DNA from 3 places in the Vibrio syngnathi genome. Region 1 is predicted to be linked to each of the others. Evidence: riboswitches for the same ligand, from Rfam matches in the RefSeq annotation. Region 1 holds a riboswitch; each other region holds the start of a gene.
The links. Region 1 has a riboswitch for thiamine pyrophosphate ahead of thiB (thiamine ABC transporter substrate binding subunit). Riboswitches for the same ligand answer to the same signal wherever they lie in the genome.

Region 1 (4,969 bases):
TCTTTATTGAAGGCGACAGCTTCGTCTTCTTCTTCACTTGCAACGCCACAAACTTGGTCACGAGCTTCTAGAGCCGCTTTAAATTTGTCGTTCGCGTAAAGGTCTAGCTTTTGTTGCTCTTCACCTTGAACGTTGTCTGTACCAACAGCGCCAGTAATGTCGACAAGGCCTGCTTTGTTGATTTCACGGTTAACAATTTTCGCAGCAAGACGAATTGATGACAAAAGGGATGATAGATCACCGCTTGCATGGGGGAAGTCACTCTGTTTCTCAACAATGAACTCACCAAGGGTGCGCATCTCAGACATGTTATTTCCTTAAACTTCTCTCAATATTAGGGGGAATTTGAGCACTATAGGATTCGCCTCTTACTTGGGCTTTATTCACCTAGACGCCTAGTTAAATTCTAAAGGTTAGATCTTTTTAATGGTAATGAACTAAGCGACGCAGATCTCACTTACTATGTCGACTAAATTTCTTTTGCATTGCTACTCGCTTTTAATCGTCATTTAATGATAATGAGTGCAGTAGTTTGATTTAGACATGGTTCATTTAGCCAAGCGTTTGGAAGCAATTTATGCATATTCATATCTTAGGAATTTGTGGCACCTTCATGGGAGGTGCTGCGGTATTGGCTCGTCAATTAGGTCACAAGGTTACCGGTAGTGACGCGAATGTTTACCCACCAATGAGCACTTTATTGGAGTCTCAAGGGATTGAAATTATTGAAGGGTTTAACCCAAGCCAGTTAGAACCAAGGCCTGATCTCGTGGTCATTGGCAATGCGATGAGCCGTGGCAACCCGTGTGTTGAGTATGTCTTAGATAACAACCTTAGATACACATCAGGGCCGCAGTGGTTGCAAGAGTTCTTACTGCATGACCGTTGGGTTCTGGCGGTATCGGGAACGCATGGCAAGACAACAACATCGAGCATGCTGGCTTGGATCTTAGAAGACTGTGGCTATGCACCGGGCTTCCTTGTCGGTGGGGTATTGGGTAACTTTGGTATTTCAGCTCGCCTTGGTGAAAGCATGTTCTTTGTGGTAGAAGCTGACGAATACGACAGTGCTTTTTTCGACAAACGGTCTAAGTTCGTTCATTACCACCCAAGAACCTTAGTGATGAATAACCTCGAATTCGATCATGCTGATATCTTCGATGACCTTGAAGCAATCAAGCGACAGTTCCATCATTTGGTTCGCACAGTGCCAAGCAATGGTCGTATTTTCTCACCGAAGCAAGATACCGCGATCCAAGATGTGTTATCTCGTGGCTGCTGGAGTGAAACTGAGTCGAGTGGTGAACTTGGTGATTGGGATGCCAAGAAGTTAGTTAAAGATGGTTCCAAATTTGAGGTGTACTTCCAAGGTGAATGTGTTGGAATCGTAGACTGGGATTTAGTTGGCGATCATAACGTAAGCAATGCTTTGATGGCGATTGCGGCGGCAAGACATGTTGGTGTGACACCTGACTTAGGGTGCGAATCACTGGCGACGTTCATTAATACCAAGCGTCGCTTAGAGTTTAAAGGCGAAGTAGCTGGTGTTTCTGTCTATGACGATTTTGCACATCACCCAACGGCGATTGAACTTACGCTGGGCGGCTTACGTAATAGGGTCGACACAAAGAAAATCATTGCCGTTTTAGAGCCTCGTTCTGCCACCATGAAGCGCGGTGTGCACAAAGAAACCTTGGCTGACTCGCTCAAGCAGGCGGATTCTACCTACTTATTCCAACCGGATAACATTGATTGGTCGGTACAAGACGTTGCCGATGCGTGCCATCAACCTGCGCACGTAAGTGATGACATGGATGCATTCGTTGCTAGAATTGTCTCAGAGGCACAAGCGGACGACCAAATCTTGGTAATGAGTAACGGTGGCTTTGGTGGCATTCATCAAAAACTGTTGGATGCGTTGGCACTCAAGGGCTAACTGAACCAAGACCTTATAATTTGAAGTAATTGAGAACATGACAAAACACGATAAAGCGATAACCCTCGCTTTCACTGGCGCATCTGGTGCGCCTTACGGACTGCGTTTACTTGAATGCTTATTGGCGGCAGATTATCAGGTCTATTTACTGATATCGTCGGCAGCGCGAGTGGTGTTGGCGACCGAGCATGAACTTAAGTTACCTGCTGGGCCAGATGCTGCGAAACAAGCTTTAGTTAAGCATTTAGATTGCGCCCCAGAAAAGCTGGTGGTATGTGGCAAAGATGATTGGTTCTCACCGGTTGCCTCTGGTTCAGCAGCACCGAAGCAGATGGTGGTGTGTCCATGCTCTGCAGGTAGCTTGGCATCAATTGCTCATGGCCTATCAGATAACTTGATCGAGCGTGCAGCAGACGTGGTTATGAAAGAGCGAGGACAGTTGTTGTTGGTGGTTCGTGAGACGCCATTTTCTACGTTGCATTTAGAGAATATGCACAAACTCTCGACCATGGGCGTGACGATTATGCCTGCAGCTCCGGGTTTTTATCATCAACCTAAGTCGATTGAAGACCTGGTCGACTTTATGGTGGCACGTATTCTTGATCACCTTGGTATCGAGCAAGGTTTAGTGCCACGTTGGGGTTACGATCAACGTAATTGATCCAAACTTGATAGCTTATTGTTAAAATTCGAATTACAATTCTGAACACTCATCGGGGAGCGAACCATTCAAATAATGAATGCGAGCTGAGATCAAGCAAGTGCTTGGGACCCGTAAACCTGAACCAGATAATGCTGGCGTAGGAATTGAGTTAGGAACAACCTCTACCGTTCTCCTCCCTCAAACCTGTGCCGCTCAGACCATGGAGAGCGTCCAGTGAAATTAACATTAACAACTCTTGCTGTTACTACAGCCATCTCTTTTTCTGCCTTCGCTGCAGACAACACCTTAACGGTTTACACTTACGACTCTTTTGCTGCGGATTGGGGCCCTCGTCCTGCCGTTGAAAAAGCATTCGAAGAAAAGTGTGGTTGTGATGTGAATTTTGTCGCGTTAGAAGATGGAGTGTCTATTCTAAACCGCTTACGTCTTGAAGGTGGCAACAGCAAAGCTGACATCATTTTAGGCCTAGATAATAATCTCATGGCTGAAGCGAAATCTACAGGCTTATTGGCTGAGCACAGTGTTGATACATCATCTGTGACGCTTCCTAACGGTTGGAACGACAGTACCTTTGTTCCTTATGATTTTGGTTACTTTGCGTTTATCTATAACAAAGAGAAGCTAGCAAACCCGCCAAAGAGCCTGAAAGAACTGGTTGAGCAACGTGACGATCTTAAGGTTATCTATCAAGATCCACGTACATCAACACCAGGCCAAGGCATGATGCTATGGATGAAGTCGGTTTACGGTGATGAAGCAACTGCAGCATGGAAGAAGCTTGCTCAGAAAACTGTGACTGTGACTAAAGGTTGGTCTGAAGCTTACTCTATGTTCCTAGAGGGCGAGTCTGATTTAGTGTTGTCTTACACAACTTCCCCGGCTTATCACATCATTGCAGAAAGTGATTCTAAGTACGCAGCTGCAAGCTTTGAAGAAGGTCATTACACTCAAGTGGAAGTGGCAGCGAAGGTTAAAGGTAGCAAGAACGAAAAGCTTGCCGATGAGTTTATGGCATTTATCTTAAGTGATGAGTTCCAATCGGCGATGCCTACTGGCAACTGGATGTACCCAGTGACCGATGTTGAGCTACCAAAAGGGTTCGAGCAACTTACGGTTCCTCAGAAAGCGCTAAGCTTCACACCAGAAGAGATCGCCGAGAAGCGTAAGCCTTGGATTCGTGAATGGCAGAGTGCACTTACTTTTTAACTTACTATTTAGGAACATGAGTTTTCTAACGTACTTTTAAAAAACTAGCTTTCTGTATTTAAAGGTTCATTCGTTATGTTTGGAGTGAACCATTTACGGTAAAAAATCAATTTATGATAAAGAAAACACCTAAGGTCGGGGTTTGGGTTGCGATACTCATTACCGCCTTCGTGGTTTCAGCAGTTGGGGCATTGCTTAGCAATGCCCCTTCTCTTGATATCAGCCAAGTATGGTCCGATCCTTACTATTGGCATGTAACGAAATTCAGTTTCTATCAAGCGACACTCTCAACGATGCTGAGTGTTGGCTTTGCTATACCTATTGCTCATGCTCTATGTCGCAGACAATTTTTTGGACGGGCCTTGTTGTTAAGGCTGTTTGCTTCGACCTTGGTTTTACCCGTATTAGTTGGCGTATTTGGTTTGCTAGCTATTTATGGTAACAGTGGTTGGTTAGCTAAATTTCTGGCGAACTTCGATATTGAATTGCCATTCTCGATCTATGGGTTGAATGGTATTTTGCTCGCACATGTCTTCTTTAACCTGCCTTATGCTAGCCGTTTACTTTTACAAGCTTTAGATACCGTACCTGCCGAGCAGCATAAGCTTTGTGCTCATTTGGGTATGAGTCATTGGAATAAATTTAAATGGGTAGAATGGCCGCGATTGAGACAACAACTGCCTCATGTGTGTGGCTTAGTCTTCATGTTGTGCTTTACTAGCTTTGCTACCGTGATGGCGCTAGGTGGAGGTCCGAAATCGACCACTATCGAACTCGCTATTTATCAAGCGATTAAATTCGACTTTGACTTACAGGCTGGTGCCTTGCTCGCGATATGGCAAATGCTGCTGTGTGGTGTATTAGCGGTGAGTATTCAGCGCTTGTCTAAGCCTATCTCCGTGACAGCCAGTCAGCTGTCGGAAGAGAAATATTTGGTTAAGGACAGCTGGTGGTCAAAAGCTTGGGATAGCTTTTGGATCATAGTAGTCTCAATGCTGGTATTGCCGCCATTAGCCATGGTTATCGTCAGTGGTATTAACTCACAAGCACTGACTGTGCTCAGCAGCGAGCCGTTTTGGGCTGCGTTAATGACCTCGGTTAAAGTCGCGTCATTAGCAAGTGTTATCGCTGTTGGTATTGGTATCGCCATACTGCTGACTAGT
Region 2 (4,969 bases), 330 kb from region 1:
GTTTTACTAATAAGCTATCAGAGCCGACGACTATTCATTGGCACGGTCTAAGGATTCCTATCGGAATGGATGGAGTACCTTTCTTAAGCCAACCACCGATCATGCCTGGTGAAACATTCATTTATGAATTTACGCCACCAGATGCTGGTACGTTTTGGTATCACCCACATATGAACAGCGTTAAGCAGCTTGGTATGGGCTTGGTTGGTCTTATTATCGTAGAGGAGAGTATTCCAGTGCAGTTTGATGAAGAACACGCACTGATGCTTAAGCATTGGCACATCGATAAACAGGGTCAATGGAAAGACTTAATGATTCCACGACTAAGTGCTCGTATGGGTACTCCAGGAGAGTGGAGTAGCGTCAATGGTGTTCATGAACCTGTATACCAATTAAAGCAGCACGCAACGACTCGACTGCGTATCGCGAATGTCGATAATACGATCACTTATCCTATTGCTGTCGAAGGGGCTGAGGCATGGGTGATTGCCATTGATGGTAATCCTGTAAAGACGCCATATAAACTGACTCAACATAAAATCGGCCCAGGGATGCGCGTGGATATTGGACTGATAGCGCCCAAAGTAGGCGAGCGAGTTAATGTTCTTCAAATGAAGGGCCGCTTTCCTTTCTCTTTATGTGAGTTCGAGGTAGTAGATTCCCCCCTTACTGAAGGGCGTTTATTGCCATTGTTGCCTCTTAACCCTGTACCTAATCTAGATCTTGCTAATGCTGAAGAGATCGATTTTGTGTTCGAGTGGGAAGGTGCGGTATCACCAGTTTCTAAAGATGGGAAATCGATGCCTAAGTTTTGGCTTACTAATAAAAGAGCATGGGAAGGAATGAGCAAAGACAATATTCCTGAACCGTTGACGACTTTAGAGTTAGGTAAGACTTACATATTCGATCTAAAGAACGTCACCCAATACCATCACCCGATCCATATTCACGGTCATACATTCACTGTATTGGAACTTGATGGTAAAAAAATTCAAGAACCTTTCCATACCGATACCGTGCTACTTGGAAAAAACGGCCGAGCGAAAGCCGCATTTGTTGCAGACAACCCTGGCCGCTGGATGTACCACTGTCATGTTATAGAACACATGAAAACGGGTTTAATGGGATATATTGAAGTTAAGTGACACCTGTAACGTTTAATATTTGCGCATGCATTCTTAGTTTCTACCCTCGCTTTTATCGGTGGTAAAGCTAGAATATAGGGACTATTGTTTGGGAGGATTCATGGGTCAGTTATCTATTTTAGGTTTTATTGCCATTGGTGGCGCGTTTGGTGCTTGTTCACGTTACTTGATTTCAGAGTTATGCGTTGTGATGTTAGGACGTGGTTTTCCTTACGGTACGTTGACCGTTAACGTGATTGGTTCTTTGATTATGGGATTGCTCATCGCCGCGTTTGAAAACGAGATGGTCGCGACGGAACCGTGGAGGCAAATTATCGGTCTTGGTTTCCTAGGAGCACTGACTACATTTTCTACATTTTCGATGGATAACGTACTTCTTATGCAGCAGGGCGCTTTCTTTAAGATGGGACTCAATGTGCTACTCAACGTGGTACTCAGTATTTCAGCCGCATGGATCGGCTTCCAACTTTTGATAAAGTCTTAAAACTTTCTTATGATTTGTTAACAACTCGGCTTGGTTTATCCAAGCCGTTTTTATATACTCGATCGAACTTGTCGGAGTGCCATATGGCTGAGACCGTTAACTCGGGATCCGTTGAACCTGATCAGGCTAATACCTGCGAAGGGAACAAGAGTAGATATCTAACTAGAATCCTTCTAGAGATCTATCTCCAGATCACAACTGTATTTCTTACCGTGATCCCTCTTGTAGCATCTAATCCGTCAAGCATTTTTATCCCTATAAATAATGGCTAAAAGCCAAGGAAAAATGCTATGTCGACTCGTAAACAAGCAAGACTGGAAGCGAAGAATTTCATTGATTCTTTATCCGTACAACCCTATCCAAACTCAAAGAAAGCTTACATCCAAGGATCTCGAGAGGACATTCAAGTCCCTGTCCGAGAAATATCACTCGCTGATAGCCTTGTTGGTGGTAGCAAAAAAGAGCCTGTATTCGAACCTAATGTACCCATTCAAGTTTACGATACCTCAGGTGTTTATACAGACCCTACACATCAAATAGACCTGTATAGCGGTCTTCCTAAGTTGCGAGAGCAATGGATTGAAGAGCGTGGTGATACGGAACTGTTAGACGACGTAAGCTCTGTTTACACCAAAGAACGTTTAGAAGATGAAACTCTAGACGACCTTCGCTACGGCAACCTGCCTAGAATTCGTCGCGCGACAGACAACCAATGTGTTACTCAGCTGCACTATGCTCGTCAGGGTATTATCACACCTGAAATGGAGTACATTGCCATACGTGAGAACATGGGACGTCAGAAGTTCGCTGATGAGCAGCTTAACCATCAACATCCTGGCCATAACTTTGGTGCAAATCTGCCGAAAGAAATTACTCCTGAGTTCGTGCGTAAAGAGGTTGCTGAAGGTCGAGCTATTATCCCTTCAAACATCAACCACCCAGAATCAGAACCGATGATTATTGGTCGAAACTTCTTAGTGAAGGTGAACGCTAATATCGGTAACTCTTCAGTAAGCTCTTCGATTGAAGAAGAAGTTGAGAAGCTAGTATGGTCGACTCGCTGGGGTGGCGATACCGTGATGGACCTTTCTACTGGTCGTAATATTCACGAGACTCGCGAATGGATCCTACGTAATAGCCCAGTACCAATTGGTACGGTTCCTATGTATCAAGCGCTTGAAAAAGTGAATGGCGTTGCGGAAGACCTTAACTGGGAAGTGATGCGCGATACCTTGATTGAACAAGCAGAGCAGGGTGTTGATTACTTTACTATCCACGCAGGCTTATTGCTTCGCTACGTTCCTATGACCGCTAAACGTGTGACTGGTATTGTCTCTCGTGGCGGCTCCATCATCGCGAAATGGTGTCTTGCACATCACCAAGAGAGCTTCCTATATACACACTTCCGCGAGATCTGTGAGATCTGTGCGAAGTACGACGTTGCCCTGTCATTGGGTGATGGCCTACGCCCGGGTTCTATTGCAGATGCCAATGATGAGGCTCAATTCTCGGAGTTACGTACTTTAGGTGAGTTGACTAAGGTCGCTTGGGAATACGACGTGCAGGTGATCATTGAAGGCCCAGGACATGTGCCAATGCACCTAATCAAAGAGAACATGGACGAGCAGTTAGAACACTGCCATGAAGCGCCTTTTTATACTTTAGGTCCATTGACGACAGATATTGCCCCTGGTTACGACCATATTACCTCTGGTATTGGCGCGGCTATGATTGGTTGGTACGGTTGCGCGATGCTCTGTTATGTAACCCCTAAAGAACATTTAGGTTTGCCAAACAAAGAAGATGTAAAGACCGGCCTGATTACTTACAAGCTGGCTGCACACGCTGCAGACTTGGCAAAAGGACACCCAGGCGCACAAATCCGAGATAATGCATTATCTAAAGCACGTTTTGAGTTCCGTTGGGAAGACCAATTTAATCTAGCTTTAGACCCTGAAACAGCACGTTCTTTCCATGATGAAACTCTGCCACAAGAATCCGGTAAGGTTGCTCACTTCTGCTCAATGTGTGGACCTAAATTCTGTTCGATGAAGATTTCTCAAGAAGTTCGAGAGTATGCGAAAGACACCGAACAAGTAGCCGCGGATCAGGCTATCGAGATTAAGATGCTAGATAACCCGTTGGAAGGGATGCGTCAAAAATCACAAGAGTTCCGTGATACTGGCTCTGAACTTTACCACCCTGCAGTAGGTGCAAAAGAAGCTCAATTAGAGGAATAATGACAGTGAAGATTCTCATCCCATCTCAAAATATTGAGTTAACGGGAGAGGTGCAGAACTGTCTATTGGTTGCTAATCGACAAGGCTTGGCAACAGATGCAGTTGAGTTGGGCGTAAGTCCAACTCAATACTTCTCTATCGTTGATTCTCAGCAGGCGTTATCTATTGGCTTCGCTCATGATCTTGATTCATTGACGGTGTGTCAGCTAGCAGAACTGAACCATGTTGTTGATTACAGCAATTCAGTCGCGCTAGCTGACGTTTGTGATGCCTTTACACAAACTCCGAATGTCATCTATATCGGTGTTTCAGATGATTCAGCTGTACTGGATATCTGGTCACACCTGGATGCTAATCGTGCTATCAAGAGTGACACAACAGCTCATCAGGAGTTAGATAATCGCGGCCACTTTGCTTGGTTACTTACTTTGTTGGCGCTGGAATTCCCATTAGAGGACGCATTGGTTTTAGCTCGCGCATCGTCCAATGTTTCACGTGGAACATGGCCAGCACATTACCAAAACTTTCCAATTCCAACTCTTGAAGATCAACGATTGAATATAAGCGTTGGTTGGGCTAATCAAGGGACAGTGCTTTCTTTTCCTGAGCTGAGTAAGAATAGTCTAGGTTTATACCCAGTGGTTGATGATGTTGAGTGGATCGAAAGGTTGCTCAAGCTTGGAATCAACACTGTTCAACTACGTATTAAAAACCCGCAGCAAGAGGACTTAGAACAACAAGTTGCGCGATCAATCGAGCTTGGTCGAGAGCATAACGCTCAGGTTTTTATCAATGATTATTGGCAGCTTGCACTCAAGCATGACGCGTTTGGTGTTCATTTGGGGCAAGAGGATATTGAAGAATCAAACCTCTCACAGTTGAGCCAAGCAGGTATTAAGATCGGTCTCTCGACTCATGGCTATTACGAGTTGCTACGCATTGTTCAAATCAACCCAAGCTATATTGCGCTAGGGCATATCTTCCCAACAACAACTAAACAGATGCCATCGAAACCTCAGGGTTTAGTTCGTTTATCTCTGTATCAACAGCTGATTGATACTATCCCATACACAGAACAACTTATCGGTTATCCGACGGTT
Region 3 (4,969 bases), on a different replicon from region 1:
ATGCGCATTAAGTGTGACTCTAGGGAAGTGATAATGTAACGTTGTATCTCTTACTTTAACCTAGCGAAATGTACTCCGGCGTTGCTCATGAAATCTAGCTTAAGCATTCGATCTTACACCAAGCAATTTAATACTCATGCTCATGATGACCATCATCAATTGGTATTGCCGATCCAAGGCAGTATCAATATCGAAATGGTGGGGTATGTAGGCAAAGTGGCCGTGGGAGAATGTGTGGTGATTCCGGTAACCACAGCGCATGCGTTTAAGGCGGATGAAGCAGCGCGGTTTATTGTCGCGGATATGGCGGAGTTGCCGCAGCACTTGTTAGAGCATGAGCTCTCGGTTTTCACGATAACACCACCCTTAATGAGCTTCCTGCTGTTTGTTGAGAAGCAACTGGAATATCAGGTCGATAGTGGCATTGAGTCATCAATCTTGGATGTGTTTTCACTGCTCTTAGAGCAACAACAGGTCAGTAAGAGCGTCGACCCAAGAATCCGTGCGGTACAAAGGCTGATAGCGGATAATTACGCCCAACCTCTCTCTATATCTCAACTTGCAGAAACGGCCTGTTTGAGTCCCACTCAATTCAAAAAACGCTTCAAAGAGTGCCTGGGTATCAGCGCGCTTAAATACATCACTCGATATCGTATGGAGAAAGCGCAAGCCTTGTTAAGCCATACCGATTTACCGGTTCAGTTGATAGCCGAAAATGTGGGTTATAGTGATGTTTCTGCTTTCAGTCGTCGCTTCTCTCAGCACTTTGGAATGTCTCCAAGGGCGTTTCTAGGCTCAATGAAAGAGAGTCTTTAGAAACAATAATAGCGTCCTTTTGGCAAACTAACTTTTATCAATCTTCACTATTATCTATTTCAGAACTGAAAATTGGGTAATAGAAATGAATCTTGCCATCAATCGCGTTAACGAATTCCAAACGGGCACTTTAGCCATCTTGTTTGCTTCTATTTTATGGGGCACGACAGGCACCGCCGCAAGTTTTGCTCCTGATCTAAGCCCATTGGCGATTGGTGCTTTCTCTATGGGCGTCGGTGGTCTAATGCAAGCGGGCTTGGCGTATCGAGAAATCCTATTCGCTTTCGACAAACTTTTGCAGAACAAGAAGCTGTTGACAGTGAGCGCTTTGGCTTTGGCGATCTATCCTTTAGCTTTCTATTCTTCAATGAAATTATCAGGTGTGGCGATTGGTACCGTGGTTTCGATTGCTACCGCACCTTTCTTTTCCGCATTGCTAGAGTGTCTGATTAGCAAAAAGAATAATATCAACCGACGTTGGCTTACTAGCTTTGCGATTGGTGTGGTAGGTATTGGGTTGTTGGTGTTTTCAGAATCTTCATCGGCGAATGAATCCGGAGAGGATCTAAAGCTATTGGGCATTGCTTTAGGGTTGGTTGCTGGGTTGTGTTACGCCATTTATTCTTGGGCGACAAAAGCATTGATAGATAAAGGGATTAAGTCACAAGCGGCGATGGGCAGTATTTTTGGCCTCGGTGCGATGCTGTTGCTACCAACACTCTGGTTTACGGGTGATAACCTGTTCTCCTCGCAGATTAACGTATTAGTCATCAGTTATCTGACGTTAATCCCACAATGCTTGGGCTATATCGCGTTCAGTTTTGGTTTACGCCACGTGACCGCGAGTAGCGCCAATCTGCTGACTCTGTTTGAACCAGTAGTTGCAGCGGTGCTTGCCGTCTGCGTTGTCGGTGAGCTGATTCCCTTTACAGGTTGGCTAGGTATGTCTCTGATTGTGCTGTGCTTGTTTATACAGTCGAAGCCATCTAAAGGGACGTTATAAGTATTTGTTTTATAGAGCCTAATTGAAATTTATTCATGCGTAATTAGTATAATTGAATAAAATCAGTATCTCAGTTTTAAGAGTGCTGTTATTATCGCTATCAATAGTCGGGGGGCATATACCTTATTTGGTGTTTGCTGAGATCGTTAGTCGAGACCCGTTGAACCTGATTCAGTTAACACTGGCGTAGGGAACTATAAGCACTCGATCTACGTCTGCACCCATGAAAGCTTTCATGAGCCTAATGCGACTTCTCCTTCGATCGGTGTTCGTTCTCCTGCGTCTTGTAAGATAGTAGGAGCGACAATGACACACAGTTCTATTTCAAAAGATTTAACGCCAAAAGCCTCAACTCCAAAATCCTCAACACAGAAGCACTCTGCTGAAGACACGATTCGCACGAATACTCCGATTGTTTTAACCATCGCGGGTTCTGACAGTGGCGGCGGTGCCGGTATCCAAGCTGATATTAAAGCCATGTCTGCGACCGGTAGTTTCGCTTGTTCGGTGATTACCGCAATCACTTCCCAGAACACGCAAGGCGTTTCCGCCATTTTTCCTATTCCACTCGACCATGTCGCTAGCCAGTTAGATGCGGTTTTTACTGATCTCAATATCGTGGCAGTGAAAGTCGGCATGTTGGCCGATTCGCAAATCATCAAAGTCGTTGCAGACAAAATTAAGCAGTACCAACCTAAGCATCTTGTGATTGACCCTGTCATGGTCGCAACCAGTGGTGATCTGCTGTTAGAAAACTCGGCAATTACGACGCTAAAACAAGATCTGATTCCGCTGGCAGATATCATTACCCCTAATTTACCTGAAGGCGCAGCATTAACAGGCAAGCCGGTACCTGAAAGCGAAGCCGAAATGCAGGGCATGATTGAAGATTTACGCGCACTAGGTGCTAAAGCCGTTCTTCTCAAAGGCGGTCATTTAGAGAAAGATGAAAACAGTAACGATCTACTGATTCTCCCGACGACGTCTGCATTGATTAGCGCGAAGCGTTTCCCGACTAAAAACACTCACGGCACGGGCTGTACGCTTTCATCTGCCATTGCTTCTTTCTTGGCTCAGGGCAACACGCTGGCAGAAGCTGTTGACCTAGGCAAACAATACATTTCTCGCGCGATTGCTCATGCTGATGAGTTGCAAGTTGGTCAAGGTCATGGCCCGGTAAATCACTTCTTCGCTGGGCACGGTAATGTCCGTTAATACGATTGGCGTTCAACTCAGCAATGCCTCTTTACGTTATAACGACAGTGAGCACGCGACCTTGTCTGGGTTGTCGCTTAGCTTAAACGCAGGTAAGTGGACGGTATTGTTGGGTAGAAGTGGCTGCGGGAAAACCACGGTATTACGTTATCTGGCAGGCTTGTTGGACGACAAGGTAGAGTGGCAGGGCACATTGGCAACGTCCGATGAATTGCCTTTAACGGACCGCATCGCTTACATGGCGCAGCAAGATTTGTTACTGCCATGGTTGTCGGTTATCGACAATGTTTGCCTGAGTCATCGCTTTCAAAATTCCCCAGACAAGCATCAAAGCCAAGCATCCAATAAACAAGCTCAAACCAATCAAGCACTAGAGTTGTTAGCTGCGGTTGGTTTGGCTGATTATTCGAATGCGATGCCGGATCAGTTGTCTGGAGGCATGCGCCAGCGTGTCGCTTTGGCTCGAACCTTAATGCAAGACAAGCCAGTGGTGCTGATGGATGAGCCTTTCTCTGCGCTGGATGCGGTAACAAGACACAAGTTACAGAGCTTAGCGTGTGAACTGTTAAGAGATAAAACCGTTGTGTTGATTACTCATGACCCACAAGAAGCGGTGCGTTTGTCGGATAACCTGTATGTGTTGCAAGGCACGCCTGCGAGTGCTCACTCTTTATCTGTGCCTCACACGTCAACACCGCGAGTGCTAGATGGTGAATGTGCTGAGTTGCAACAAGCGATTTTAGAGCAGTTGGAGCGTGATTATGAATGATCTAACGCGAAGCGAAGCTGTGGCTCGTTCAAATAACACACAGATCACGACTAAGCGCCCTCGTCAGATGAATCCCGTTATGCGTTTGCTGATCAGCAGTGCTGTGATTCTCGGTTTATGGCAATTGGTGGTGGTTATCTTCGAGCTGCCTAGCTTCATTCTGCCAGCGCCTGCAGAAGTCTTTTTAAAACTTATTGAACGTTACGATGTGCTACTCAAACACACTTGGGTGACTGCGCAGGAGATCTTACTTGGTCTATTGCTCGGTTTATCCATGGGGCTGTTTTTCGCCCTGCAGATGTTGATGTTCGAACCGCTGAAACGCTGGTTGTTGCCTATCTTAATTGCTAGCCAAGCGATCCCTGTATTTGCGATTGCGCCAGTACTTATGCTTTGGCTTGGCTATGGCATCGCTTCAAAAGTGGTGATGGCGGCGATCATTATCTTCTTCCCTGTGACCACTTGCTGTTACGACGGTCTGCGTAATACACCGACAGGTTATCTTGATCTTGCTAAGACGATGGGTGCATCGAAATGGCAATTGCTCCGCTATATCCAATTGCTTGCTGCATTGCCAACATTGGCGTCTGGCATTCGTGTTGCTGTGGTGATTGCCCCAATTGGTGCAGTTGTCGGCGAGTGGGTCGGTTCGAGTGAAGGGCTAGGTTACTTAATGCTGCAAGCCAACGCGCGCATGATCATCAATGAGATGTTTGCGGCCTTGTTCATCTTGGCGGTGCTGTCCATCTCTCTCTATTTTGTCACCGATAAATTACTCAAAAAAGCTATCCCTTGGGAAAACCAGTGATGGCTTGGTCAATAAGATTTTGTTCGATAAATCTTAGTTCCACACTCTTTATCTAAACATAAATTTTACTAACGCAATATTGCTCAACTTAAGTTCTATACATAAGAATAGTATTCAAAAGGAAAGGTTTAACTGTGAAAAATACAAAATTATTAGGTGCAGTGGCACTGCTTGCTTCGCTAGTTTCAGGTCATGCATTGGCGGATTCTGAACAAAAGAAACTGACACTGATGTTGGATTGGTTTGTGAACCCGAACCACGGCCCAATTGTGATTGCTCAAGAGCGTGGCTATTTTGCTGACCAAGGCTTAGACATTGAAATTCAAGAGCCAGCAGACCCAAGCACGCCAGCAAAATT

Region 2: it holds a riboswitch for thiamine pyrophosphate, as region 1 does, so the genes downstream of both, thiC (phosphomethylpyrimidine synthase ThiC) here and thiB (thiamine ABC transporter substrate binding subunit) in region 1, are expected to answer to the same signal.
Region 3: it holds a riboswitch for thiamine pyrophosphate, as region 1 does, so the genes downstream of both, thiD (bifunctional hydroxymethylpyrimidine kinase/phosphomethylpyrimidine kinase) here and thiB (thiamine ABC transporter substrate binding subunit) in region 1, are expected to answer to the same signal.

Annotation. Positions count from the first base shown of each region.
Region 1 covers NZ_CP017916.1:359,430-364,398, forward strand. The annotation lists gene fbp (class 1 fructose-bisphosphatase) at 1-308, opposite strand, end outside; gene mpl (UDP-N-acetylmuramate:L-alanyl-gamma-D-glutamyl-meso-diaminopimelate ligase) at 578-1,936, shown strand; gene K08M4_RS01755 (flavin prenyltransferase UbiX) at 1,974-2,597, shown strand; TPP riboswitch at 2,641-2,760, shown strand; gene thiB (thiamine ABC transporter substrate binding subunit) at 2,814-3,806, shown strand; gene thiP (thiamine/thiamine pyrophosphate ABC transporter permease ThiP) at 3,920-4,969, shown strand, end outside.
Region 2 covers NZ_CP017916.1:30,721-35,689, forward strand. The annotation lists gene K08M4_RS00150 (multicopper oxidase family protein) at 1-1,145, shown strand, start outside; gene crcB (fluoride efflux transporter CrcB) at 1,246-1,629, shown strand; TPP riboswitch at 1,692-1,790, shown strand; gene thiC (phosphomethylpyrimidine synthase ThiC) at 1,920-3,869, shown strand; gene K08M4_RS00165 (thiamine phosphate synthase) at 3,869-4,969, shown strand, end outside.
Region 3 covers NZ_CP017917.1:1,127,080-1,132,048, reverse strand. The annotation lists gene K08M4_RS19805 (helix-turn-helix domain-containing protein) at 88-816, shown strand; gene K08M4_RS19800 (DMT family transporter) at 902-1,819, shown strand; TPP riboswitch at 1,918-2,029, shown strand; gene thiD (bifunctional hydroxymethylpyrimidine kinase/phosphomethylpyrimidine kinase) at 2,126-3,034, shown strand; gene K08M4_RS19790 (ABC transporter ATP-binding protein) at 3,024-3,803, shown strand; gene K08M4_RS19785 (ABC transporter permease) at 3,796-4,611, shown strand; gene K08M4_RS19780 (ABC transporter substrate-binding protein) at 4,746-4,969, shown strand, end outside.